DNA from 3 places in the Anoxybacillus andreesenii genome. Region 3 is predicted to be linked to each of the others. Evidence: predicted binding sites of a transcription regulator. Region 3 holds the regulator's gene; each other region holds the start of a gene.
What was found. Region 3 encodes Rex, which represses fermentation and respiration genes when NADH is low (regulators of the CRP and FNR family bind a similar motif). Its sites were predicted from a motif close to TTGTGAAATATTTCACAA; they were not measured.

Region 1 (5,826 bases), on a different contig from region 3:
CGTCTCCGTGTCAAAGAAAAATAAGTCACTAGGTCGAAAGCCTTTTGCTGAGAGGGGATGATTGGAGGTGCTGCTATTCCACGCTTCCACTGCTTCAATAAATTGAGAAAACGAGTATCTACCGTATGGCTCCTCAATCGGAATTTCCTTTTCCCTTATGAAACAATAATGTTCATCGTAAAAATAAGGTTTCACTCGTTCTTTTTCCCACACATCTAGAAATGGGATTTCGAGCTTAGCGGAAGCCTCAACTTGCTTTTTGAGGAGAGGCTTCTCCTCTTTGCCCTTCTCATTTTGCAGATGGGGCTGTAAATGTTTTAGTTTCGTACGAAAAGACATTAGTTCACTTCCTATCGCTATCAAGCATGGACGAATCCTTTGAGGATGCTCTGCACATCCTGCTTGACATTTTCGCTGGATGAAGCCGTACCAATACATGACGGACAACCATCCGCACACTGACAGCGATTAATCCTCTCCATCGCTTCAGTTAATACCTGCTCGATTCCATCATAGATTTTTTCGCTTAATCCAACCCCTCCTGGATAGCGGTCATAGAAAAAGATCGTCGGCCTTTCATTATGGATGGCCTTTACCTGTGGCACCACATGAAGATCTGAGGGGTCACACATAACAAAAATAGGTGCGATAAATTTGAGTGCATGGGCCGCCCCCACTAATCCCTGCTCCATTCTTCCTTCAGACCAATTCTGCACGTCCTCCCCGATGGAAATCCAGGCAGCACTTGTATGAAGCTCCTCCTCAGGTAGACTGATTGGACCGGAGCCGATGTTTTCATGCGTGTCAAATTTTATTTTCTTAAAAATCGTTGCCTTTGCAAGAATGCTAACATCACCAAAGCCAATTTCCACTTGATTCTTGGCTCGACTCTTATCGATATTGAGAACCTTTAGTTCAACTGCAAGATTCGCATCGGTAAAATAATCAACGTCCACCTCGCGAACGAAAGCTTTCTTCTCCTCCCAGTCTAGCTTTTCAACTTGATATTGAATACCTTGATGAAGATAAATCGCTTCTTCATGCAAAAGGGTCATGGCAGAAAACCGATCCATCTCCCCTATGACCCTTACATGAGCCACATTGGATTGGTCGATAATGACGATATTCTCCTGTGAGGCCGATCGAAGACTGATATTATGAGCAGGAAAAGAATCATTCATCCAATACCACTTATCTCCGTTTTGAAATAGCACCCTTTCCTCTACGAGATACTCTAGCACTTCCTCCGTTTCAAAAGCACCAAATGCTTCCCCTTTTTGGAAGGGGAGCTCATAGGCAGCACACTTCATATGATCAATCAGGATAATCAAATTATCAGGGTTGATTCGCGCCGTTTCTGGACTTTTCGTAAAGAAATAATCAGGATGCTCTATGATATATTGATCAAGAGGGCTTGAGCTTGCGACCATGATGACAAGGGATTCGCTATGCCTACGACCAGCGCGACCGGCCTGCTGCCAGGAGCTCGCAATGGAGCCCGGATAGCCCGTCATCACACAGACCTGGAGCTGACCGATATCCACCCCTAATTCCAATGCATTCGTACTAACGACCCCGTATATGTCACCATTCCTGAGCCCCTTTTCAATCGCTCTTCTTTCCGTCGGTAAATAGCCTCCACGATAGCCCCTAATTGCCTTTGGACCAAGCTGATTTTTGACGAGCTCCTGTAAATAGGTTAGGAGAATCTCTACTCGGACGCGGCTTCTTGCAAAAACAATCGTTTGAATGCGATTTTTTAATAATTCACCCGCTAGCTTACGTACCTCGAGCGTGGCGCTTCTCCTTATATTAAGTGGCTTATTAACAATCGGTGGATTGTAAAAGAGAAAATGCTTTCTTCCACTTGGTGCACCATTATTATCGATCAGCTTCATTGGGGTACCAGTCAATGCTTCAGCAAGCCCCAATGGATTGGCAATCGTTGCAGAAGTACAGATGAAAATGGGATTGCTTCCGTAAAATCTACAAATTCTTCTTAGTCTTCGAATCACATTTGCGACATGGCTTCCGAATACGCCTCGATAAATATGGAGTTCATCAATGACCACAAATTTGAGATTCTCAAACAAGGAAACCCATTTTGTATGATGGGGTAATATGGCAGAATGAAGCATGTCTGGATTCGTGATGACAATATGGCCCGCCTTTCGAACCTTTTCACGAATCGAGCTCTCTGTATCGCCATCATATGTATAACTATTAATCATTAAATCAGCTTCTTGAATCAGTTCATTGATTTCGCTTTTCTGATCCTGGGCGAGTGCCTTCGTTGGAAAAATATATAAAGCTCTTGCTCGATCATCCTCAACAATCGACTGAAGGATAGGAAGATTGTAGCAAAGCGTCTTTCCAGATGCAGTAGGGGTTACGGCTACGATATTTTGATTCGCTCGTACCGCCTCATAGGCGGATCTTTGATGGGTATATAGCTGGTTAATGCCTCTCTTTTGCAAGGCATCAGCTAGTTTAGGGTGTATGTTTAACGGCAACTCCACCGTCTCGGCTTCTTTTTCCTCTATCGTGTGCCAATGAACGATATTCTCTTTAAATGATTCATCCAGCTTTAATTGTTTCAAAAACTCCTGTAGGCTTTTACGAACCTTCATTGGTTTCACCTCTTTTTGAATATCCCTGTCATTCTCATTCTAGCGAATAAACGTTCGAAAAAATAGACCCCTGCCCCAAAATTTTGTCCATCCCTTGCGCCTCACGAATAGAAATGACTTTTTCACTCTGGTACAATATTAATAGAAGTAAAACATTGAGGTGTATTATGAGACAGGAAGATATAAAAGAAGTATTATCTAAATTTACTCTTTTCCGAGATTTGAATGATCAAGAGCTTCAAGAAATTGTCAATATTTCCATTTCGAGAGAATTTAAAAAGGGCACGCATGTTTTTATGCAGGACGATAATTTAGAAAATGTGTATTTTATCTACGACGGCAAAATCAAAATTTATAAAAGTGACATTGCGGGCAAGGAGCAAATCGTCAACTTTCTTAAAAACGGAGAAATGTTTCCCCATGTCGGCTTTTTTAGAAAAGGAGGATATCCCGCTTTTTCTGAGGTGATTGAGGATGCCACCCTTGTCGTAGTACCGATTTCTCAGTTTGAAAATGTTCTCATCGAAAATCCAGAGCTTTGCATTAAGGTATTCAAGGTGCTAGGTGAAAAGATTGTCGACTTGCAGGAGCGCCTCGAGGCCCAAGTCCTAAATAATACGTATGAGCAGATTATTAAGCTTCTCGTTCGCCTCGGGAGAAGCCATGGGCAAGAGCTGGAGGATGGAACCATTTGCTTAAAAGGGGAATTCACCAATAAAGATTTGGCCAATATGATCGGGACTACTCGTGAAACCGTTAGTCGAACCTTAACGAAGATGAAGAAGGAAGGAAAAATTGAGGTTGACGCTAAAGGGAATATGCTGTTCGATCCCGATGAGCTTTTGGATGAAATTATTTAAGAAAGGGTTTCACTACACAACAAGCGGACCAAAAATGGTCCGCTTGTTTTATATCTCTAATCAATCTCCATTTTTTTCAAAAATTGTTTGCAGAATTAATACACTAAAATTAGTTGCCAAGCATTGCTGCCATGTCTTCTTGTGCAGTGCCGATTAATTTCAAGTTAAATGTTTCCTGAAGGACATTCATAACCCCTTCTGAAATGAATTCAGGTGGTTTTGGTCCAATGCGGATATCTTGAATGCCTAAGCTAAATAAGCCAAGAAGAATCGCAACGGCTTTTTGCTCGAACCAAGATAGAACAATGCTTACAGGCAATTCATTGATTTCACATTCAAACGCTTCTGCTAATGCTTTCGCAATTTTTACAGTCGAACCTGAGTTATTACATTGTCCAAGGTCGATATAGCGTGGAATATCAGTTCCTGGGACTGTACCGTAATCGACATCGTTGAAGCGGAATTTACCACATGAAGTTGTAAGGATCACGGTTTCAGGAGGCAATGAAGTCGCAAGCTCACGGTAGTATTCCCCACCCTTACCAGGTGCGTCACAGCCAGCAATGACGAAGAAACGTTTGATTTTGCCTTCCTTAACAGCTGCAATAACTTCAGGTGCTAGGCCTAGTACTGTTTCATGGTGGAAGCCTGTAAGTAATGTTTCTTCAGAATCGATGTAAGCCTCAGGTAATTCAAGAGCTCTTTCAATAAGTGGTGTGAAATCATCGTTCACAATCTTTTGGACATTTTCAAGTCCTGCTACTTCGTAGGAGAACATTCTGTCCGCATAAGAGCCTTTAATTGGCATTACACAGTTTGTAGTCGCAAGGATAGCGCCGTTGAATTTTTCAAATAAGCGTCTTTGATCATACCATGCTTTTCCTAGGTTCCCTTTAAGATGAGAATACTTCTTCAATGCAGGGTATCCATGGGCTGGCAGCATCTCAGAGTGAGTATAAATATTGATGCCCTTGCCCTCTGTTTGCTTTAATAGCTCCTCTAGAGCGAAGAGATTATGCCCTGTTACAATAATCGCTTTCCCCTCTACCTTATTTTGTGATACGCGAATAGGCTCTGGAATACCTAGACGTTTCGTATGGGCTTCATCCAGTACCTCCATCATGCGTACAGCTGCACTGCCCACCTTCATCGCCATATCAATATGCTCTTGCACATTAAAGTTTGAGTTTGTAAGTGTCATATAAAGAGCTTCATGTGTAGTTGCGTCAACAAAAGGATCCGTAGCGCCTAATTGATTCGCATGGGTGCGATAAGCGGCAATACCCTTCAATCCAAAAATAATCGTATCTTGTAAGCTGGCAATTGTTTCATCTTTTCCACATACACCAACAACCTTACATCCCCCTGCTGGTGTTTGCTCACATTGGTAGCAGAACATATTATGAAATCCCCTCTCTATTAACTAGTACTGTAACAGCATACCTATCTCCCATTTTTTTCTGAGTGATCTAGATCACATCTAAATCATCGTTCAAGAATTGTTCAAAATATCACAATGGATTGTTTACTTTTTTGTCAAATATTCCATAAATCTTTAACACGAAATTAATAGGTGAATAGACTGTATTGATTAATATTATTGGGGGGAATCATATGTCTAGCAAGCTACCCGAGAACAAGGGGAAAAATCAGGAGCCTTTTAATGAATTTAGAACGATGATGAACGAGTTCTTTCACATGAGACCTGTCAAGGGTTTCCTACAAAGCATCGATGAATTCTTTCAAATGCCACTGCCTTCCTTTCCAGTTCAATTGCGGGAGACAGATGATGAACAAGTCATTATTGCCGAGCTACCAGGAATCAAGCGTGAACAGATCAGCATTGATGTACTGGAAAGATCCATCACCATTTCTGTGAAAAATACGGAAGAAATTATCGAAGAAAATGAGTCTGAAAATTATTATAAAAAGAGTAAATCGATGCAACAAATGACTAGAAATATATACTTAGGCCAGCCAATTGATGAAAAGAGAGTAAAAGCCACTTATCAAAATGGATTATTGAAAATTCGTGTTCCTAAGCAAAAAGGAAAAAAGATTGATATATACGAGAATTAAAAAACGACCAGTGCCGGTCGTTTTTTTACATTTAGACTTTGAATATTCCCCCTAATCCTTTGACGAGCCCTGAAACCTGGGTTACCGCATTCATCATTTGCCCGGCTGTATCCAGCATTTTATTTAGGTCGAGGTTTCCGTCCTGTGTTTTGAATGAGTTCATGATGGAATTAACCCCAGATGGTGGGCGGTTGACGAGGCTCGGCTTTGGGTATGGATGCATATAGGGATAGGGGTTAGCTGCGAGTGCTTGATTC
Region 2 (5,826 bases), on a different contig from region 3:
AGAATAATGTGCGGGAGAGGACCCTTCATATTATCGATGAAGCCCTCGTTGAAAATGAACGGTTTTTTCAAGCATTAGCACATACATCTGTAAAAAGTACAGATTCAGATAAACAAGCTGTAGTGAAGACAAGGGAGGTCCTGAGCTGTGGCAAAAACCTACAGCAGCTTCTGTTATCCCTTGAGGAAGAGCTTGTTTTTGAAAGCGAAATGTATGTCATAAACGAATATGATCTCAAAATTGTGGAAGAGTATTTAGAACAGATTACGTATTCTTTATCTCTTTTTCTTAAGGAATTAAAGGGGATCATTTGGTTTGAGGAAAACAACGAAGAGAGAACCTTAGTCATCATGCCGAGAATGGTTGAGGACATCTTGAGAGAAGAAGTCTTTTCACAAAGAAAACCATTTGTTTTTTCATCTGCTACCCTTTCTGAAAATGGCTCCTTTGAGTATATTGCAGGCAGCCTTGGAATTAAGGATTATCTTTCGTTCTCTGTTGCTTCTCCATTTGATTATGATGAGAATATGGAGATCAGAATGCCTGTTTTCTCAAACGGCCTAGAGGAGAAGCTCGCCTATACATTAGAAAGCTTGCAGGCGTCAAATGGGAGAGGTCTTGTACTCTTTACGAACGACGAGGATATGGTGAACTTTAAGGAATATGCTGTAGGAAAAACCAATTTTCCTCTATATTTTGAAGGGGATGCTGAAATCAGTACATTGGTGTCTCATTTTCAAAATGACGAGGCTTCTGTTCTTTGCACGACTCATCTATGGGAGGGGCTCGATGTTCCTGGACCATCTCTAGAAAATGTCATCATCTTTGACCTGCCGTTCCCGCCTTATGACCCTGTCTTTACGACCAAGCGGGAAGGAACCGACGATCCGTTTGAAGAAGTGGACATGCCTTATATGATTCTTCGCCTGAGACAAGGCATCGGTCGCCTCATTCGGACCCATGAGGATAAAGGGAAGGTTCACATATTGATCAATGAGGACATCGATCAGCAAACGATTGAAAAAATAAAACAGGTTTTACCGACGGAAGTTACTATCTAAACAAAAGAAGAGACAGCCCGCCGGCTGTCTCTCTCCTTTATCTGCCAATGGCCCTTAAGCCATCCTCTGTCATCCTTTCAGGAGTCCATGCTGGCTCCCAAACGAGCTGTACGTCCACCTCATCAATCTCTTCCATTTCTTCAACACAATATCTTACACCACTTACGATACTGTCATGAAGCGGGCAGCCTGGAGTTGTCAGAGTCATCGTAATCGCTGCGATCCGGTCCTCAAGCAAGGAAATATCATAGATCAATCCTAGGTCCACTACATTAATATTTAATTCAGGGTCATAGACTCTTTTCAAGTTTGTACGAATTTTTTCGATAAGTGCTACTTGTTCTTGTAGATTCATCGTGAATCCCTCCTATTTTTTCATCACGCTCATAATCACAGCACCAAAAATCACTGCCGCCAAAGTAACGATGGATTGACCGATATAGAAAAGAATACTAATTTTTAACACCAGTCCAATGGCAACGGCCAATACCCCAATCGTAAAAGCAATAAAGAGCGGCAGAGCAATTTTCTCGTTCATCATGTCCTTCAAGGAAGGAACATCTTTTTTCCCTATCACCTTCGAATACTTATGAGTCCACCACAGGAATGGAACAATTTTATACAAATACCCAATAATGCTAAAGGCAATCCAGAGCATTAAATAGGCAACCATTAAAGGACCAATGAAGCTTGTAAAATGGTTCGACAAAGCGGCTAAAAATGCTAGTAGGTGAATCACCTCTCCAAAGATGATCGCAAGCAAGGCAAAGCTAAATGGGCGATCGAGCTTTTTCTTGATTCTTTTTTGAATAATGGTATAAACATGGTAGGCAAAAAGGCTAAAACCGATAAGTAAGAAAAGCAATCCACCTTTTAGTAAAAGTGGTTGATCAAGGGCGAAGGAGCCTACCATGAAAACCAAACCTGACATATAAAAGCTGTACACATAACCCGCTAGCTTCATTGCAAAGCCATGGGCAAGCGAGAACATTGGTGCCATTTTATAGGAAAATCCAAAGATTAATAGTGTAAACCATCCAGCAGTCCCTAGAAGCAGGTGGCTATGGAATAGGAACGAATAATGGTCTTTGGCAAAGCCTGTTCTCATGCTGACAACCATCGTAATTCCGATCAGGATCGTTAAGAACAGACAAATTAACGCGGTGCCAACGAAAAGGGTTAGGATATTCGGTTTCGCTTGTTTTCTTAAGGTCATCCACATCTGCAAAAGAAACATAAGAATCCCTAAGAGCATCACGATACCAGGGATAAGTGCGCTTTGGGGCGCTGCATAAAGGGTGATGGCAAACCACACAATCCCAACTGCGGTCACAGTAAATTGAATAAACCCAAATTTTTCGTTCCAAATCGGCGTTAGAAAGGCTACAGGTACAAGCTGATACATCGCTCCCATTGCAATCATTAGAGCCCAGCCCAGTATAAACAAATGGGCGGCTGACCAAATGGCCGGGATCCGAAAACTCCCATTTAGAAGGGCTTCCCCTTGAAAAAGAAGAATGATTTGAGAGCCAACGATCGCAATGATGCTAAACAATATGAAGGAAAAAGGTAGTTTAATATTTGTTTCGCTACCCATATTTTGTGGTATCATGTCATCTCACTGTCCTTATTTCGTGATTTCAATCGTATAGCTACCATCCTCATTCGGTTCAGTGGTATGCTTATAGCCTAATTCATCTAATTGTTCATATAAGAACATAGGTCTGCGGTCATTGATAATTTTTAAGGTCTCACCCGTTTGCAGCTTTTCCAATGCCTTTAGAGTTCTCATCATTGGCTGTGGTGGTTCTAAACCTCGATTGTCCAACATCATGTACGCTCACCCCTTTTTTGTAAAAGTAATTTTCCAATGCTTCTTCTCAACTTCCTCTAGTTCATGCTCAAAGCCCTTTGCTTTTAGAATGGGTAAAAGAGGAGTTGGTTTAAAGGGTGCGTGAAGAATAAAGATATCTCCGGCCTCTAGACCTTTCACTGCTTCCATAATCTTTTGGAAGGGCTCGATCTTATTTTTTAGGTCCTCACGTACGTCCAATTCAATTATTTTTTTCTCCATTTTTAATATCTCCTTTATCTGTCATTTGTAGTTTAATGATAATCATTTTCATCCAACCATATCGTGATATGCATCACAATTGAACAAAAATATTTTTTTTGGCTGTGTGATGACACTCACTTTCCAAAAGAAAGAACCCATCTATACTTTTGATTGTAAGCGATAGGACAGAGAACATTTGAAGCCTATCTAATTTCAAAATGATATTGGAGTGATTGAAATGATAGAATTTGCAGCACAGGTGATTGCACCGAATTATCCACCAAAAGAGAAGCATCCAACCATATTGAATACCTTCGAATCTCTGAACCCAGGTGAATTCATGCTTTTGATTAATGATCATGATCCTAAACCATTAAGGTATCAATTCATGATTGAGAAGCCTGATGAGTTCTCATGGGAATATCTTGAGGAGGGTCCAGAGATCTGGAGGGTGGCAATCGGGAAAAAATAATGGGAGGAGAGAGCAGCTTATTGATTCTGCTCTCTCTTTTTTTCAACAACTATTCTGAAAAATGTGATAAAATGGAGGAGTAGTCGCATTAATAGGAGGAACAGTATGAGTGAAACAGTAAAGCAAGTAGAGCAGGAGTTTTTAGAATATGTAGGGAAAATGAGTGCATATGGAGAGGCACTTTCGCTAATTTTTTGGGATTTGCGCACGGGGGCTCCTAAGAAGGGAGTAGAACAGCGTTCACAGGTGATTGGAATCCTATCCGCTGAGGTATTTGACATGTCTACCTCAGATAAGATGGGCTTCTTTATTGAAAGACTTTCAGAAGCAGATGCGGTAGGAGTTATCTCAGAAATCACGAAAAAGACCGTAGAGCATTGCAAAAAAGAGTATGAGAGAAATAAGAAGATTCCTGCTGAAGAGTACAAGCAATATGTCATTCTTCAATCGAAGGCAGAAAGCGTGTGGGAGGAAGCAAAGGAAAAGTCTGACTTTGACATGTTTAAACCTTATCTTGAAGAGCTGATTGAAACCAATAAACGGTTCATTACATATTGGGGATACGAAGGCAATAAATATAATACTTTGCTAGACATGTATGAACCAGGAATTACTGTCGAAGTACTCGATCAAGTTTTTGGTGATTTGCGTGAAAAAATCGTACCCCTTGTGAAAGCAATCTCTGAATCTAGTCATAAGCCGGATACTTCCTTTCTATTTGAACACTTTCCAAAGGAAAAGCAGCGTGATCTAAGCATCGAGATTCTCGAACAGATGGGCTACGATTTCCAAGCTGGACGTTTGGATGAAACGGTGCATCCTTTTGAAATCACCATCAATAATAGAGATGTCCGGGTTACGACGAAGTATGATGAAAGTGATTTCCGCGTAGCTGTATTTGGAACGATTCATGAGGGCGGGCATGCTTTATATGAGCAAAATATTTCAAAGGATTTAGTAGGGACACCATTATGCACGGGTACCTCCATGGGAATCCACGAGTCCCAGTCACTTTTCTATGAAAATCTAGTAGGCCGTAATTTTCATTTCTGGAAGAAGAATTATGATCTATTAAAATCATACGCAGGCGGCCAGTTTGATAAGGTTACGCTGGAAGAGTATTATCGTGCGATTAATGAATCAAAGCCATCCCTCATTCGTATTGAAGCAGATGAACTAACTTATCCACTTCATGTGATCATCCGTTATGAAATAGAAAAAGGCTTATTTAATGATGAAATTGAAGTAAAGGATTTGCCTCAAATTTGGAATGATAAATATGAGGAATACTTAGGAATTAGACCTGATACGGATGCAAATGGAGTTCTGCAGGATGTTCACTGGTCAGGAGGTATGTTTGGCTACTTCCCATCCTATGCCTTGGGTCTCTTGTATGCCGCTCAATTCAAGAATACGATGCTAAAGGACCTTCCTGAATATGATGAGTTGCTCGAAAAAGGGGAGCTTAAGCCGATTCAAGAATGGCTAACCCATCATATCCATCAATTTGGAGCGATGAAGAAGCCGCTTGAAATTCTCCAGGATGTGACAGGGGAAGGGTTGAATGCCCAGTATTTAGTGGATTATTTATATGAAAAATATCAAGGGATTTACCAATTGAACTAAAGCGTTCATGAAAAAAGAGGATGACATCTCGTCATCCTTTTTTTACAAGGCTTTTCTCAAGCCATGTTGCTTTTGAACAAAAAATCATAAGAAGTACTTCTATTTGATGGAGGTAACATGAAAAAACTTTTACCATACTTAATGATCGCTTTCGGTGCATCACTTTGGGGATTGATTGCCATCTTTGTTCGAGAATTAAAGGATGCGGGCTTAACAGAAATGGAGATTGTGACCGTTCGTGTTGCTTTTGCTAGTCTATTTCTCTTGTTAATTGGAGGAATAAGGTATCGATCCCAGTTTGCCATTGAGCTACGAAAGCTACCATTATTTTTCGGAACAGGGATATGTAGCATCGTCTTTTTTAATTACTGTTATTTCTCTGCCATTAACCAAATGAACATTTCAATCGCAGTCATCCTTCTGTATACTTCTCCAGCTTTTGTCACGATTCTATCCTACCTTTTCCTAAAAGAGCCATTGCATAAGAGAAAAATAGGAGCGGTTATGGGTACGATTATAGGCTGCGTTTTGATTGCTGGGATGTCGACAGGGGCAACATCAAACATAACATTGGTAGGGGTTCTCACAGGACTTGGAGCAGGGTTAGGTTA
Region 3 (5,826 bases):
GTTTACCCATTCGTTTGTAGCCGCATTGAAGCCAACGCCAATCTCTTCGTTCTTTAAGCGCTCAACCACAACAGATCCTTCTAGACCAGCGTTGCTAGCGATGATGCGAACTGGCTCCTCAATGGCACGAAGAACAATGTTGATACCTGTTTGCTCGTCGCCATCTGCTTGAAGCTCAGCCACTTTTTTATACACGTTAAGGAATGCAGTTCCACCACCGGATACAATTCCTTCTTCAACTGCCGCACGAGTTGCGTTAAGAGCATCTTCAATGCGAAGCTTGCGTTCTTTTAGCTCAGTTTCAGTTGCAGCTCCAACCTTAACAACGGCAACACCACCAGCTAACTTAGCAAGGCGCTCTTGAAGCTTTTCACGGTCAAACTCAGAAGTAGTTTCTTCCATTTGAACACGAATTTGGTTCACACGAGCTGCGATTTGATCAGACTCTCCGGCACCTTCAACGATTGTTGTATTTTCTTTTGAAACAACAACCTTAGCGGCACGGCCAAGCTGCTCAATGCTAGCAGATTTTAATTCTAAACCAAGATCTTCTGTGATCACTGTACCACCAGTTAAGATTGCAATATCCTCAAGCATTGCTTTACGACGGTCACCGAATCCAGGAGCTTTAACTGCTACTGCGTTGAATGTACCACGTAGTTTATTTAATACTAATGTTGCAAGAGCTTCCCCTTCAACATCTTCAGCAATCAATAATAATGGCTTGCCTTGTTGTACCACTTGCTCAAGTACTGGTAAAATTTCTTGGATGCTTCCAATTTTCTTATCCGTAATTAAGATATATGGATTCTCAAGAACTGCTTCCATTTTGTCAGAATCAGTCACCATGTAAGGAGATGCATAACCACGGTCAAATTGCATTCCTTCCACTACGTCTAGTTCTGTTGTGAAGCCTTTTGATTCTTCGATTGTGATAACACCGTCATTGCCTACACGCTCCATCGCTTCAGCAATTAACTGACCTACTTCATCATCAGCAGAAGAAATCGCAGCAACCTGTGCAATGGACTCTTTGCCTTCGATTGGCTTTGAAATCGCCTTAAGCTCTTCAACTGCAGTTGCAACAGCTTTTTCAATACCGCGGCGAATCACCATTGGGTTCGCACCAGCAGTTACGTTCTTTAAGCCTTCACGAATCATCGCTTGAGCAAGAACTGTAGCTGTAGTAGTTCCGTCCCCAGCCACATCATTTGTCTTGCTCGCAACTTCAGCAACAAGCTTCGCACCCATGTTCTCGAATGCGTCTTCTAATTCGATTTCCTTAGCGATGGTAACACCGTCGTTAGTGATTAGTGGAGAACCGAATTTTTTCTCAAGAACGACGTTGCGTCCTTTAGGTCCAAGGGTTACTTTAACTGCGTCTGCAAGAGCGTCTACTCCGCGAAGCATCGCGCGACGAGCGTCTTCACTGAATTTAATCTCTTTTGCCATATTGAAAACCTCCCTAAATGATCGTTTTATCTAATACTTACAAAAAAATCTAAATTAATATCTTAGGCGCCAACAATAGCTAAGATGTCATTTTCACGTAAAATTAAATACTCTGTTCCTTGGTACTTCACTTCTGTACCAGAGTACTTTGAGAAGATAATTCGATCGCCTACAGCAACTTCAAGAGCAACTCGCTCACCGTTGTCTAGAACACGACCTGTACCTACAGCTACTACTTTTCCTTCTTGAGGCTTCTCTTTCGCTGAGTCCGGTAAAACGATACCGCTTGCAGTTTTTTCTTCCGATTCAACTAACTCAATAACAATGCGATCTCCTAGTGGCTTTAACAAGTGAAACAACCTCCTCAAATAAAATATGTAATTTTTTATTAGCACTCGATACTCATGAGTGCTAACACATTTATTATATTAATGAATTCCTAAATTTTTTGCAAGTATCATGCGTAAAATTTTCCTTAATTTTTGTTGCTATCCTAACATCTTTTTTTGCACAACCTTTCAAAGTATATACAGAAGTTGAAAAATTATCCAGCCATACACTTTTTTATAATTTAAATTTGTATCTATCATCTTTTTACTAGTAGAATGGGTTATAGTGCATGTTGAGATAGTTATTAAAGGGGAATCACATTTTGAAAAAGGAATATTGGTATATATTAGTTGCTTACATGGGGATGCATCTTTCAAGCTTTGTGGGTGTGCCAGGTGTCACTTTTGCAGGCATATTATTGGGACACAGTTTGGAAGACATGGCCATATATTCAGTTGCGATTTGGATCGTTTTTAGCTTTGCTGTCACCTTGCTTATTGTGTTATTACTGTTGAAAAATGAATGGAAAAACCCCATACCCGATCGAAACGCTGCATCCGTGACTCAGTCAACGGTCTGGGCGATCTTAGGTGTGTTTCTTGCTTTATTTTCCCAGAGCCTAGCCGCAAATATTGAAACATGGCTGGGGATTGAATTGGGCTCGGAGAACACACAGCAAATTCTTTCACTTATTGAGTCTTTTCCTATTGTTGTATTAGTAAGTTCTGTTATTGGTCCCATTCTTGAAGAAATTGTCTTTCGAAAAATATTGTTCGGTTCACTTTATAAAAAGTTCAATTTTTTCATTGCGGCTTTGATCAGCTCCATTATTTTCGCCCTGGCGCATATGGAGCCTGAACACTTACTTTTGTATTCAGCAATGGGCTTTACCTTTGCCTTTCTTTATATCAAAACAAAACGAATCATTGTGCCAATCTGTGCACATGTCGCTATGAATACCTTTGTTGTACTCGTCCAATCCGTATATAAAGAAGACATAGAACGGATTTTCCGAGAAGCCGACAAGGTGCAAAGCTTCATTGGAGGTTTTTTCCTATGAGACAGTCTACCTTGTTTTCAGGAATTCTATATATTGTGTTTGGCTTATTTTTTACTTTTTTCGCCATCCAAAACCTGCAGCAAACTGGGGAATGGGGCTTTTTTACCTACCTGCTCATTCTCTTAGCCACCTTTGATATAGGAGGCGGTCTTCGCATGGTCTTCTTCCATTTTAAGCTTAAATCTATCCAGAAAAATAAGAAATGAGCCCTTCAAAAAGGCTCATTTCATTTCATTTTATTCCACTACTTCTTCCTCATCCACCGTATAATGCTTTAAGAAATAGACCAATGACTGCAATTCAACTGCAAGGTCAATATGATGGACTCGTGTTGTCGGAGGAACCGTTAGCCTTGCTGGTGTGAAATTAAGGATCCCTTTTACATCTACCTTTGCCAGCCTATCTGTAATCGACTGGGCGAACTGAGCAGGAACGGTTAAGATAGCGACCGTGATGTTCTCTTCTTTGATCACTTTTTCCATATCGTCCATGTGAAAAACAGTTATATCCCCGATGGTTGTGCCCACTTTATCTTCAGCTACATCGAAGGCAACAGCAATCTTTGTATTATTGTTTTTGAGGAAATTATAATTTAAGAAGGCCGTTCCAAGATTTCCAACCCCTATTAGGGCTACATTTGTTAACTCATCCTGATCAAGTGTCTTACGGAAAAAACTCAATAGGTAGTTCACATTGTACCCATAACCCTTTTTCCCTAATGCTCCAAAGTACGAAAAATCTCTACGAATCGTTGCAGAGTCTACCTTTACCGCTTCACTAAGCTCCGCAGATGATACCCTCTGCTTCCCTGATGAATGTAAATTCTTTAAGAACCGGTAGTATAACGGCAGCCTTTTTGCTGTTGCCTGAGGAATTTTCACTGTATCATTACTCATCCTATTTCCCCCACCCTATCATAAGTCTAGCTTATAAAATCTCATTCTCTCTTCTAAAATCACCGTTTTTTCCACCTGTTTTTTCAACGAGGTAGGTTTTTCCGATGACCATCCCTTTATCAACGGCCTTACACATATCGTAAACCGTCAAGGCGCAGACCGACGCAGCCGTTAGCGCTTCCATTTCTACTCCTGTATTTCCCTTTGTTTTGACTGAGGCCAAAATGATGAGACGATAATTTTCATTCTCTCGCTCCCATCTGAAGGTAATGTTCACACCTGTTAGCGGAATCGGATGGCACATTGGAATAATATCTGCAGTCTTTTTGCAGGCCATAATTCCCGCCACCTGTGCGACGGCTAGGACATCCCCTTTTTTAATTGTATTGTTGGTTATTTGGTCATATATCTCTTTATTTACCGTAATACTTGAGCTAGCAATTGCGGTCCTAACCGTTTCCTTTTTATCACTAACGTCGACCATTTTGGCTCTGCCTTCTTCGTTAAAATGAGTAAATTCAGCCATATTCTATACACCTCACTTCAAACTATACACTATTTTGACAGATTTGTGAAAACATTGTTATGACTTTCACAAAAGATTTTTAAATACCGCCCATAACCTTCTTTTATTGCCGTTCCCATTTTTGTACGTTACACTATTGCTAGAAATACTGAGGTGAAAACGATGATCTTATTGCAGGTAAATCAATTATCAAAATCATATGGGGCTGATCCCATTTTAACGAATATCAAGCTGGAAGTGCAAACTCGTGACCGCATTGCCCTCGTTGGACGAAACGGTGCAGGTAAATCCACCCTTCTCAAAATAATAGCAGGACAGCTTTCCTATGAATCAGGGGAAATCATTAAACCAAAGGATGTGGAAATCGGCTACTTAGCACAGAATACGGGCTTAGATTCGGATTGCTCCATTTGGGAGGAAATGCTGACTGTCTTTGAGGACCTACAAGAACAGGAAAAACAATTGCGCCAATTAGAAGAAAAAATGGCTAACCCATCCGTCTATACTAACCCTTCAGAATACGAGCGCATCCTCAAGGACTACGATATTCTTCAGGTTACCTTTAAAGAAAATGGTGGCTATCAATATGAATCAGATATCCGTTCTGTATTACATGGACTTAAGTTTCACACCTTTGACTACTCAACCAAAATCTCAAGCCTAAGCGGTGGGCAGAAGACTAGGTTAGCCCTTGGGAAGCTGTTGCTCAAGAAGCCTGATATTTTAATCTTGGACGAGCCGACAAACCACCTGGATATTGAAACATTGTCCTGGCTCGAAGGCTATTTGCAAGGCTATGAGGGCGCCATTTTGATTGTCTCTCATGACCGCTATTTTCTAGATAAGGTGGTCAACCAAGTATATGAAATCTCAAGGCTTCATATAACGAAATATCTCGGGAATTACAGTGCTTATTTAGATCAAAAGGCAGCAAATTATGATCGGGAAATGAAACAGTATGAAAGGCAGCAGGAGGAGATAGCCAAGCTCCAGGATTTTATCCAACGAAATTTGGCGAGAGCTTCGACGACGAAACGAGCGCAAAGCAGAAGAAAACAGCTGGATAAAATGCAAATTATGGACAGGCCACTTGGAGATGAGAAATCAGCCTCCTTTGGTTTTGAAATTGAGCGGCAAAGTGGGAATGACGTTCTCATGGTAGATTCCTTGTCCGTTGGCTATGATGGGGATACGGTCAGTACAGACCTTACCTTTCGACTTACTAGAGGAGATAGTATCGCTCTCGTGGGTCCAAATGGAATTGGGAAATCTACCTTATTAAAGACGATTATTGGACGAATCCCCAAAATTAACGGTAATATCCGCTTTGGCTCCCATGTCACAGTCGGCTATTATGACCAGGAACAGGCAGAACTGACCTCCAACAAAAGAGTATTAAATGAGCTATGGGATGACTACCCACTAATGAATGAAAAGGATATTCGCACCGTACTCGGCAACTTTTTATTCTCTGGAGATGATGTTCTCAAAACGGTTTCTTCCTTAAGTGGTGGTGAAAAAGCACGACTGGCTTTAGCCAAACTAATGATGCAAAAGGCAAA

Region 1: hcp (hydroxylamine reductase) is a predicted target of Rex. The motif match lies at 5,024-5,041, and genes of this name have one in related genera.
Region 2: J2S07_RS07170 (DUF2249 domain-containing protein) is a predicted target of Rex. The motif match lies at 3,197-3,214, and genes of this name have one in related genera.

What each region holds. Positions count from the first base shown of each region.
Region 1 covers NZ_JAUSTU010000005.1:157,368-163,193, forward strand. Annotated here, with positions in the region: gene J2S07_RS07230 (ribonuclease H-like domain-containing protein) at 1-339, opposite strand, end outside; gene J2S07_RS07235 (DEAD/DEAH box helicase) at 360-2,630, opposite strand; gene J2S07_RS07240 (Crp/Fnr family transcriptional regulator) at 2,798-3,490, shown strand; gene hcp (hydroxylamine reductase) at 3,600-4,889, opposite strand; gene J2S07_RS07250 (Hsp20/alpha crystallin family protein) at 5,105-5,569, shown strand; gene J2S07_RS07255 (YppG family protein) at 5,601-5,826, opposite strand, start outside.
Region 2 covers NZ_JAUSTU010000005.1:144,111-149,936, reverse strand. Annotated here, with positions in the region: gene J2S07_RS07190 (ATP-dependent DNA helicase) at 1-1,061, shown strand, start outside; gene J2S07_RS07185 (metal-sulfur cluster assembly factor) at 1,099-1,416, opposite strand; gene J2S07_RS07180 (hypothetical protein) at 1,429-2,673, opposite strand; gene J2S07_RS07175 (DUF2249 domain-containing protein) at 2,689-2,895, opposite strand; gene J2S07_RS07170 (DUF2249 domain-containing protein) at 2,902-3,135, opposite strand; gene J2S07_RS07165 (DUF2249 domain-containing protein) at 3,356-3,589, shown strand; gene J2S07_RS07160 (carboxypeptidase M32) at 3,695-5,215, shown strand; gene J2S07_RS07155 (DMT family transporter) at 5,333-5,826, shown strand, end outside.
Region 3 covers NZ_JAUSTU010000036.1:3,881-9,706, reverse strand. Annotated here, with positions in the region: gene groL (chaperonin GroEL) at 1-1,452, opposite strand, end outside; gene groES (co-chaperone GroES) at 1,515-1,802, opposite strand; gene J2S07_RS20015 (CPBP family intramembrane glutamic endopeptidase) at 2,105-2,842, shown strand; gene J2S07_RS20010 (YdiK family protein) at 2,839-3,048, shown strand; gene J2S07_RS20005 (redox-sensing transcriptional repressor Rex) at 3,079-3,738, opposite strand; gene moaC (cyclic pyranopterin monophosphate synthase MoaC) at 3,770-4,264, opposite strand; gene J2S07_RS19995 (ABC-F family ATP-binding cassette domain-containing protein) at 4,427-5,826, shown strand, end outside.